Rhodovastum atsumiense: one gene and its partner. The protein of the gene in region 1 interacts with the protein of each later gene in a pairwise test. Links are inferred from orthologs where the notes say so. Each region holds a gene or a part of one and is shown on either strand. Other genes may lie near its edges.

Region 1 (4,627 bases):
AGCAGGTTGGTCTTGCCACTGCCATTGGGGCCCCAGATCGCCGCCACCCGACCCCGCGGTTGCCAGGTGAGCTCGGAGTAGTTGCGGAAATCCGTGAGCGCCAGTCGCGCGAGCCGCATGGATGGACCTGTTGGCGGGGCGTTGCCCCGCGCCCCACCAGGGCTTCGCCCTGGACCGACCAAGGGCTTCGCCCTTGGAACCCGATTTTCTGTGCCGCGCAGCGAGACTGGGGTGCAGGGGCCTTGTGGCCCCTGCCGGGTCCAGGGCAGAGCCCTGGCCTTGCTTTCTTCCCTTACACGCGCATCGGCATCAGCACGTACAGCGCGCTGGCGTCGGCGGCATCGCGCACCACGGTGGGCGCGGCGCCGTCGGAGAAGCGGAACTCCACGTCGCCGGCGATCTGGTCGGTGATGTCGTTGAGGTAGCGGGCCTGGAAGCCGATCTCGAGCGGTCCGGCGTCGTATTTGACGTGGTCGGCGTCGAGTTCCTCGGTGGCGGTGCCCTGGTCCGGGCTGGACGCCGAGAGCACCAGCAGGTCGCGGTTGAGCGCCATCTTCACCGGCCGCGAGCGTTCCGAGGAGATGGCGGCGACGCGGGCGACGGCGTCGGCGAAGTCCTTCTTGCCGACGCGCAGGACCTTGTCGTTGTCGCGCGGGATGACGCGTTCGTATTCGGGGAAGGTGCCGTCGATCAGCTTGCTGGTCAGGGTGATCGGGCCGACCTTGAACTGGATGCGGGTATCGGACAGCGCGATTTCGACGTCGCTGCTGACCTCGTCGAGCAGCTTGCGCAGCTCGCCCACGGTCTTGCGGGGCACGATGACGCCAGGGATGCCGGAGGCGCCCTCGGGCAGCGGTTCCTCAACCCGGGCGAGGCGGTGGCCATCGGTGGCGACGGCGCGCAGCACGGGGGTGCCGTCGGCCTCGGCCGCGTGCAGGTAGATGCCGTTGAGGTAGTAGCGGGTTTCCTCGGTGGAGATGGCGAAGCGGGTGCGGTCGATCAGGCCGCGCAGCGCCAGCGCCGGCAGGGCGAAGCGGTGGGGCAGGGTGCCCGCGGTCATCGAGGGGAAATCCTCGGTGGGCAGCACGACCAGGCTGGTGGCGTAGCGGCCCGAGCGCAGCGTGAGCTGGGCATCGCCGCCGGGGTGGTCGAGTTCGACCTCGGCGCCTTCCGGCAGCTTCCGGACGATTTCGTACAGCGTGGCCGCCGGGGCGGTGCAGGCGCCGTTGCGGCTGGTCTCGGCGGTGATATCCTCGACCACCGCGATTTCCATGTCGGTGGCGGTCAGCGTGAGCTGGCCATCGCGGACGGCGATCATGACATTGGCGAGGATGGGGATGGTGTTGCGCTTCTCCACCACGCTTTGTACGTGCGCCAGCGCCTTCAGGAGCGTCGCTCGTTCGGCCTTCAACCTCATGGCGTCATCCTCTTGGACCGGCGCGTCGGGAACCGACGGGGCACGGACCCAAAAGCACGCCGCCGGCCACGACTCGGGTCGATCAGTTTAGCAACCAGCTTGTCCAGCGAAAAGTGCGCCAGTGGCGAAAGCCCTATGATTCCAGCATCCGGCGCAGCAGTTCGACATCCTCGGCGAAGCTGGCGTCGCGTTCCATCAGCTCGGCGACGCGCTGGACGGCGTGCATGACGGTGGTGTGATCGCGGTTGCCGAACTTGCGGCCGATCTCGGGCAGGGAGCGGCTGGTAAGCTGCTTGGCCAGGTACATGGCCACCTGGCGCGGGCGGGCGACGTTGCGGGCGCGCCGGGCCGAGGACATGTCGGTCAGGCGGATGTTCCAGTGCTCGGCGACCTTGCGCTGGATTTCCTCGATGGTGACGCGGCGGTCATGCGCCTTGAGGATGTCGTGCAGCACCTCCTGGGTGGATTCCAGGGTGATGGTGCGGCCGAACAGGTTGGCGTGCGCGATCAGGCGGTTCAGCGCGCCTTCCAGCTCGCGGACGTTGCTGGTGATCTTGTGGGCGAGGAATTCAAGCACCTTGGGTGGCACGGGCACGCCGGCGCGGGCGGCCTTGGCCTCCAGGATGGAGACGCGCAGCTCGAAGGTGGTGGCGTGCAGGTCGGCGACCATGCCACAGCCAAGGCGGGTGCGGACGCGCTCCTCGAGCCCGGAGAGGTCGGAGGGCGACTTGTCGGCCGACACCACGATCTGTTTGCCGGCGTCCACCAGGGCGTTGAAGGTGTGGAAGAATTCTTCCTGGGTGGCGTCCTTGCCGATCAGGAACTGCAGGTCGTCGATCATCAGCACGTCGACGCTGCGAAGTTGTTCCTTGAACTCCATGGTCGATTGATTGCGGATGGCGGCAATGAAGCGGTACATGAACTTCTCGGCCGACATGTAGGCGACCGAGACCGGCACGCTGCCGCGCGGGCCGTCGCCGGTGAGTTCCCAGGCGATGGCATGCATCAGGTGGGTCTTGCCCAGGCCGACCCCGCCGTACAGGAACAGCGGATTGAAGCCGACGCTGGCCGGTTTCTCGGCGACGCGCCGGGCGCAGGCATAGGCGAATTCGTTGGGCTTGCCGACGACGAAGCTGTCGAAGGTGAAGCGCGGATCGAGCGCCGCGGCCAGTTCGGCGCGCGGGTCGGCATGGGCCGCCTGCGGCTGGCCACTGGCGGCGAGGCCGGATGGGATCGGTTCGGCAATGGGTTCGCCGATCGGCTCGCCCACGACGAGCGGCTCGGCGAGGCCGTCATCGCCGGCATTGCCGCCGACGCGGATATCCACCCGCCGGACCCGGCGGTTTTCGCTTTGCCAGAGCGCGTTGAGGCGATCGCCGTAATGGGTGCGGACCCAGTCGCGCAGGAAACGGGTGGGCAGACGAACGGTGATCTCGTCGCCATCAAGGCCGCCAAGCGTCATCTGGCGCAGCCAGGTACGGTATTCGACTTCGCCGACCTCGCTTTGCAGCCGGCTGCGCACACGGTTCCACTGGGCCGCCAGTTGCGCTTCCTCCAGGGAGCGCTGGTCGGTCATGACAGAGGCGTCACTGCCGATGTTTCCGCCGTTCGTCACGCACGCCCCCCTGCCCCGACCGGTCAGTCACGCGATCGCGGCCCACCGAATAGTTCCGGGTGAAGCCTGCCCCTCCTCATCCCGGCCGATATCAGCAGCAACACTGCCGATCAGGTAATGGTTAAGCATGATCGGGACGGAAGGCAACCGCATTTTGGGAAGTGCAAATAAAGATCAAATGAAGCTACCAACAGAGCAAGACAAAGTTCAGAAAATAACGATCCGCTCTGCGTCGCGTGATCCGGTATCGAAACAATAATCCGATATCGAAACAATACTTGCCGACTCCGGCCCGGGCACGGCGTGCCCGGCCGGGACGGAAATCAGGCGACCGGCAGCGCCTTGATGCGGGCGGACAGGCGCGAGATCTTGCGTGCCACGGTGTTGTCGTGGACCACGCCCTTGGTGGCGGCGCGCTGCAGCTCGGGCTGCGCGACGCGCAGGGCCTCGGCCGCCGCCGTCTTGTCGCCGCTGGCGATCGCCGCCTCGACCTTCTTCACGAAGGTGCGCATGCGTGACTTGCGCGCCTGGTTGCGCGCCGTGCGGCGCTCGGTCTGGCGGATGCGCTTGCGCGCGGACGCGGTATTGGCCATGGGCTCTCTATATCGACAAGTGGTGCAGAAGTCTGATTCGGGATGGTCGCTCGGCCCGGGCGCCGCAACCTTCCGGTGCGCCCGCCGAGATGAGGGGACGTGGTTTAGGCAGGGCAGCCCAGGGAGTCAAGGAAACCGGCTTGCGGGGGCCTGCATACCGCCGCCGCGGGGCATGCAGGCTCGCTGCCGGCCGGCGCCCTGGCGCCGGTTCAGGCCGAAAAGTCGGGCTTGCGCTTCTCCACGAAGGCGGCCATGCCCTCGCGCTGGTGCGGGGTGCCGAACAGCGACAGGAACAGCGCACGTTCGTAGCGCACGCCCTCGGTCAGGGTGGTCTCGAAGGCGCGGTTGACGCAATCCTTGGCGAAGCCGACGGCGACGGGCGAGAGCGCGGCGATGCGCTCGGCGACCTTCAGCGTCTCGGCAAGCAGCTGGTCGGCGGGGAAGATGCGGCTGACCAGGCCGGCGCGCTCGGCCTCGGCCGCGTCCATCATGCGGGCGGTCAGCACCAGGTCCATCGCCTTGGCCTTGCCGACCGCGCGGGTCAGGCGCTGCGTGCCGCCCGCCCCGGGGATGACGCCGAGATTGATCTCGGGCTGGCCGAACTTCGCGGTATCGGCCGCGAAGATGGTGTCGCACATCATGGCGAGTTCACAGCCGCCGCCCAGCGCGAAGCCGGCGACCGCGGCGATCACCGGCTTGCGGATGCGCAGGATGCTCTCCCAGCGCTTGCCGATGAAGTCTTCCAGCGGGTAGGTGCGGGGCTGCATCTCCTTGATGTCAGCCCCGGCGGCGAAGGCCTTTTCCGAGCCCGTCAGCACGATCGCGCCGATCGCGGGATCGGCATCGAAGGCGGCGAGCTGGCTGCCCAGCTCTTCCATGAGCTGGTCGCACAACGCATTCAGTGCCTGGGGACGATAGAGACGGATCAATCCGACGCGTCCCTGCGTTTCCACCTGGATCATCTCGGCCATGGACGTCCTCCGATGCTGCGGTGCAGCAGAA
Region 2 (4,620 bases), 1.1 Mb from region 1 along the record:
ACGGCTATCCCACCGCTGTCCCGATTCGCTTCGTGAAGCGGTGCGTACTTGAAACCTGTCAAGTTGGATAACCATTTCCTCGCCCGACCGACATCCAGGCGGGAGGGGAAACCATGCGTGCCGCCCTCGACAGGATCTTCCGGCGATTTGTGGTCAGCGGCCGCCTGACCATCCACTGGCCCGACGGCCAGGTTTCATCCCATGGCACGGGCGAAGGCCCGACCGCCGGTCTCGCGCTGCGGGACACGCGCCTGCTCGCCGGATTGCTGCTGCAGCCCGACATCACAATTGGCGAAGCCTATATGGATGGGCGGATCGCGCCGGTGGACGGCACGATCTACGACGTCCTCGACGTGCTGATGTCCAACTATTCCGCGGGCGCGGCACCGCATCGGCTGCTTGCGCTGCAGGAATTCCTCGGCCGCGTCACCCGCTGGATCCGCCAGTTCAACCCGGCCGCACGGGCGCGACGCAACATCGCCCGCCACTATGACCTGAACGGACGGCTCTACAGCCTCTTCCTCGATCGCGACCGCCAATATTCCTGCGCCTATTTCCGCACCGGCACCGAGACGCTGGAGCAGGCGCAGATCGCCAAGAAGCACCACATCGCCGCCAAGCTGAAACTCGACCGCCCGGACCTGTCCGTGCTCGACATCGGGTCAGGCTGGGGCGGCATGGCGCTGACGCTCGCGCGCGACTACGGCGCCCGCGTGACCGGCATCACCCTTTCCTCCGAGCAACTCGCCGAGGCGCGGGCGCGCGCGAGCGCCGAGGGGCTGCAGGAGCGTGTCGGCTTCGAGCTGTGCGACTACCGGGCGATGACACGGCGCTTCGACCGTATCGTTTCGGTCGGCATGTTCGAGCATGTCGGCGTGGTGCATTACCGTCAGTATTTCGAGGCGATCCGCCGCTGCCTCGCCCCTGACGGGGTCGCGTTGCTGCATGCGATCGGCCGTCCGGACGGACCGGGGCGCACCAATCCCTGGATCGCCCGGTACATCTTCCCGGGCGGCTATATCCCCGCCCTGTCGGAGGTGCTGCCGGCGATCGAGAAGGCCGGGCTGGTCGTCACGGACATCGAGATCCTGCGGCTGCACTACGCCGAAACGCTGCGCCACTGGCGCCGCCGCTTCGCCGCCAACCGCGACACCATCGCCGCGCTGTACGACGAACGGTTCTGCCGCATGTTCGAATTCTATCTCGCCGGTGCCGAGCTGGCCTTCCGCCGGCATGGCCAGATGGTGTTCCAGATCCAGATCACCCGCGACCAGGGCGCCCTGCCGCTCACGCGCGATTACATGTTCGAGGCGGAACGGGTGATGGCGCCGCGCGTCTCGGCGTGAGGCCGCGAAGGGCTCGCGAAACGCTCCGATATTATTACGATCTTTCGATGCGTTGATATCGAAACGATTTTACCGACTCCGCCCGCGCCCGCTGCCAGCGTTGCGATGGCATGCAAGGGCCGGGCGGCCCCGCATTTCCCCTGAGGCGACTCTGCCACAGCCCGCCCTAACGACGATTCCATCCCCCTGATCCACCTTATCCACAGGCCTTGCGCCCCTGTCTGGACGCGGTCCCGGGCGTTATGCTGGGGGCTTCCCAGGCGCCCCCCGCATGAACACAGTTGATTCGCCGCCCCCGCTGTTTGGCCTCTCGCAGCGCCTTCCCCCGGCCAATATCCAGGCGGAGCAGGCACTGCTTGGCGCGCTGCTGGCCAACAACAAGGCGTATGAGCGGGTCAGCGAATTCCTGCAGGCCGATCATTTCGCCAATCCGGTGCATGGCCGCATCTATTCCGCCATCGCCCGCCGCATCGAGGCCAACCAGCTCGCCGACGCGGTGACGCTGAAGGCCGAGTTCGAGCATTCCGGCATTCTCGGCGAGGTCGGCGGCACCGCCTATCTCGCGCAGTTGCTCGGCGCGATGGTCGGCATCATCAACGCCGGCGAGTACGGCCGTGCGATTTACGACGCCTGGCTGCGCCGGCAGCTCATCGACATCGGCGAGGCCGTCGTCAACAACGCCTTCGGCGCCACGCCGGAACTCGACGGCTCCGGCCAGATCGAGGTGGCCGAGCAGGAGCTGTTCAACCTCGCCGAGCGCGGCACCTCCCAGGGCGGCTTCGTCACCTTCGAGCACGCGCTGACCGAGGCGATCCAGAACGCCGAGCGGGCCTTCCACCGTTCCGGCGGCGTCTCCGGCCTTTCCAGCGGGCTGCGCGATCTCGACAAGAAGACCGGCGGGCTGCATCCCTCCGACCTGATGATCCTCGCCGGGCGCCCGGGCATGGGCAAGACGGCGCTCGCCACCAAGATCGCCTTCGGCGCCGCCCGCGCCTTGCAGGCAGAGGCGCGGGCCGCCGGGCCAGAGACACCCACGAAAGGCTCGGTCGCCATTTTCTCCCTGGAAATGAGCGCCGAGCAGCTCGCCACCCGCCTGCTTTCGGAAGAGTCGCGGATTTCCGGCGAGCGCATCCGCCGCGGTGATATCGGCCAGAAGGATTTCGACCGCTTCGTCCAGGTCTCGCGCGAGATCGGTTCGTTGCCGCTGCACATCGACGACACGCCGGCGATCACGCTCTCGGCCATGCGCACGCGCTGCCGCCGGCTGGCCCGCACCAAGGGCCTGTCGCTGATCGTGGTCGACTACCTGCAGCTCATGCGTCCCGCCGCCGGATCGCGGCCGGAAAACCGCGTGCTGGAAATCAGCCAGATCACCATGGGGCTGAAGGCGATCGCCAAGGAGCTCGCCGTCCCGGTGATTGCGCTTTCGCAGTTGTCGCGCTCGGTGGAAAGCCGCGAGGACAAGCGTCCGCTGCTGTCGGACCTGCGCGAATCCGGCTCGATCGAGCAGGACGCCGACGTGGTAATGTTCGTCTATCGTGACGAATACTACCTGCAACAACGCGCGCCCAAGCAACTCGCGTTCGAGAACGAGGAAAAGTTCCATGGCGCCGTCGAGAAATGGCAGCGCGACATGGAGAACGTGCATAACCGCGCCGAGCTGCTGATCGAGAAGAACCGCCACGGCGCCACCGGCAAGATCGACCTTTATTTCGAAGGCGAATTCACCCGCTTCGCCGATCTCGACCTGCACCACGATGGCGAGTGACGGCACCGGGATCCGCGGGCGCCCGGCTTTCGCACCATCCGGCACGTTCTGATATGGTCATGTGCTCTGGCCTGGAACCGCGCAGGCGCGCCGCGTCCGGCATGGGGTCGGACACGACGCCGCCGCGCCAGCAAGGATGCCGGAATCCGTGACGGAGACGCCTCTGGTGGACCGGGACAGCTTCCCCGCCACCGCCCCCGACGCCGCGACCGCGGTGCTGGAACTCGACCTCGATGTCATCGCCGCCAACTGGCAGGAGCTGCGCCGCCGCCATCCGGGCGGTGATGTCGCTGGCGTGGTCAAGGCCGACGCCTATGGCCTCGGTGCCGCCGCCGTCGCCCCACGCCTGTATGCGGCTGGCTGCCGACATTTCTTCACCGCCCATCTGGCCGAGGCGATCGCCCTGCGCCCGCGCCTGCCCGGCGCCCTGATCGCCCCGCTCAACGGCCCGGTGCCCGGCACAGAGCACGCTTATCTCGCGCATGACATCGTGCCGGTGCTCGGCGGGCTCGGGGAGATCGAGCGCTGGACCGCGCTCGCCCGCGCCGAGGGGCGGAAACTGCCGGTGCTGCTGCACGTCGATACCGGCATGAACCGCCTTGGACTCGATGCCGCCGGGCTCGCCGCCCTGGCCGATGCGCCCGAACGGCTCGCGGGGCTTTCGATCCGCTACGTCATGACGCATCTGGTCGCCGCCGAGCTGCCCGACGACCCCGCCAACGCGGAACAGCGCCGGCGCTTCGCAGCCGCCTGCGCCGTCCTGCCCCCCGCCCCCCGCAGCTTCGCCAATTCCTCCGGCATCTTCCTTGGCGCCGGATTCGCCTCCGACCTCGCCCGTCCGGGGGCGGCGCTCTATGGCATCAACCCCACCCCGGGACGGCCGAACCCGATGCGGGTGCCGTTGCGCCTGCGGGCCCGTGTGCTGCAGGTCCGCGACATCGCGGCCGGCGAGAGCGTCGGCTACAATGCCACCTGGCGTGCGCCCCGCCCCAGCCGCATCGCCACGCTTGGCATCGGCTATGCGGATGGCTGGCCGCGCCCGGCCTCGGGCCGCACCCGCGCCCTGCTGACCGGGGGGGGCTTTGACGGCACCCCCGTACCGCTGGTAGGCCGTGTTTCCATGGACCTGACCACCTGCGATGTGACGGACGCCCCGCCCGTGGTGCCCGGCGACTGGCTGGAACTCATGGGCCCCACCATCACGCCGGACGACATTGCCGATGCCGCCGGCACCAACGCCTACGAGATCCTGACCGGACTCGGCCCGCGTATTGCCCGGATCGTGCCGGCGTGACCGCGTTGCTGGATGCGCTGGCCAGGCTCGGCCGCGCCGTGCTGACCACCTTCACGGTGACCGGCCGGATTTCCATGTTCGCGCTGGATGGCCTGTCGCACATCGTCCGCCCGCCGTTCTACGGGCGGCTGTTCCTGCGTTCCTTCCTCGACATCGGCTATTACAGCCTGCCGGTGGTGGCGCTGACGGCGATCTTCACCGGCATGGTGCTG

What was found. Proteins that work in one complex are often made in the same cells at the same time.
Region 2: the proteins of dnaA (region 1) and NBY65_RS13885 interact in binary tests that used the Escherichia coli proteins (3 or more experiments, as listed by UniProt). The link is inferred for Rhodovastum atsumiense from one-to-one orthologs.

What each region holds. Positions count from the first base shown.
Region 1 is NZ_OW485601.1:1,976,285-1,980,911, reverse strand. The notes cover bases 773-3,719. They hold dnaA (chromosomal replication initiator protein DnaA), read right to left. Parts: upstream 2,994-3,719; coding sequence 1,551-2,993; downstream 773-1,550. Other genes in these bases: rpsT (30S ribosomal protein S20), read right to left, coding at 3,356-3,625; dnaN (DNA polymerase III subunit beta), read right to left, coding at 773-1,417. Also shown: DNA replication/repair protein RecF, read right to left, coding at 1-119; more of dnaN, read right to left, coding at 293-772; NBY65_RS08950 (enoyl-CoA hydratase), read right to left, coding at 3,835-4,596. UniProt on the Escherichia coli protein: Plays an essential in the initiation and regulation of chromosomal replication. Binds in an ATP-dependent fashion to the origin of replication (oriC) to initiate formation of the DNA replication initiation complex once per cell cycle.
Region 2 is NZ_OW485601.1:3,069,553-3,074,172, reverse strand. The notes cover bases 926-3,865. They hold NBY65_RS13885 (replicative DNA helicase), read left to right. Parts: upstream 926-1,617; coding sequence 1,618-3,114; downstream 3,115-3,865. Other genes in these bases: alr (alanine racemase), read left to right, coding at 3,263-3,865; NBY65_RS13890 (SAM-dependent methyltransferase), read left to right, coding at 926-1,346. In the rest of the region: more of NBY65_RS13890, read left to right, coding at 114-925; more of alr, read left to right, coding at 3,866-4,408; NBY65_RS13875 (MlaE family ABC transporter permease), read left to right, coding at 4,405-4,620. UniProt on the Escherichia coli protein: The main replicative DNA helicase, it participates in initiation and elongation during chromosome replication. Travels ahead of the DNA replisome, separating dsDNA into templates for DNA synthesis.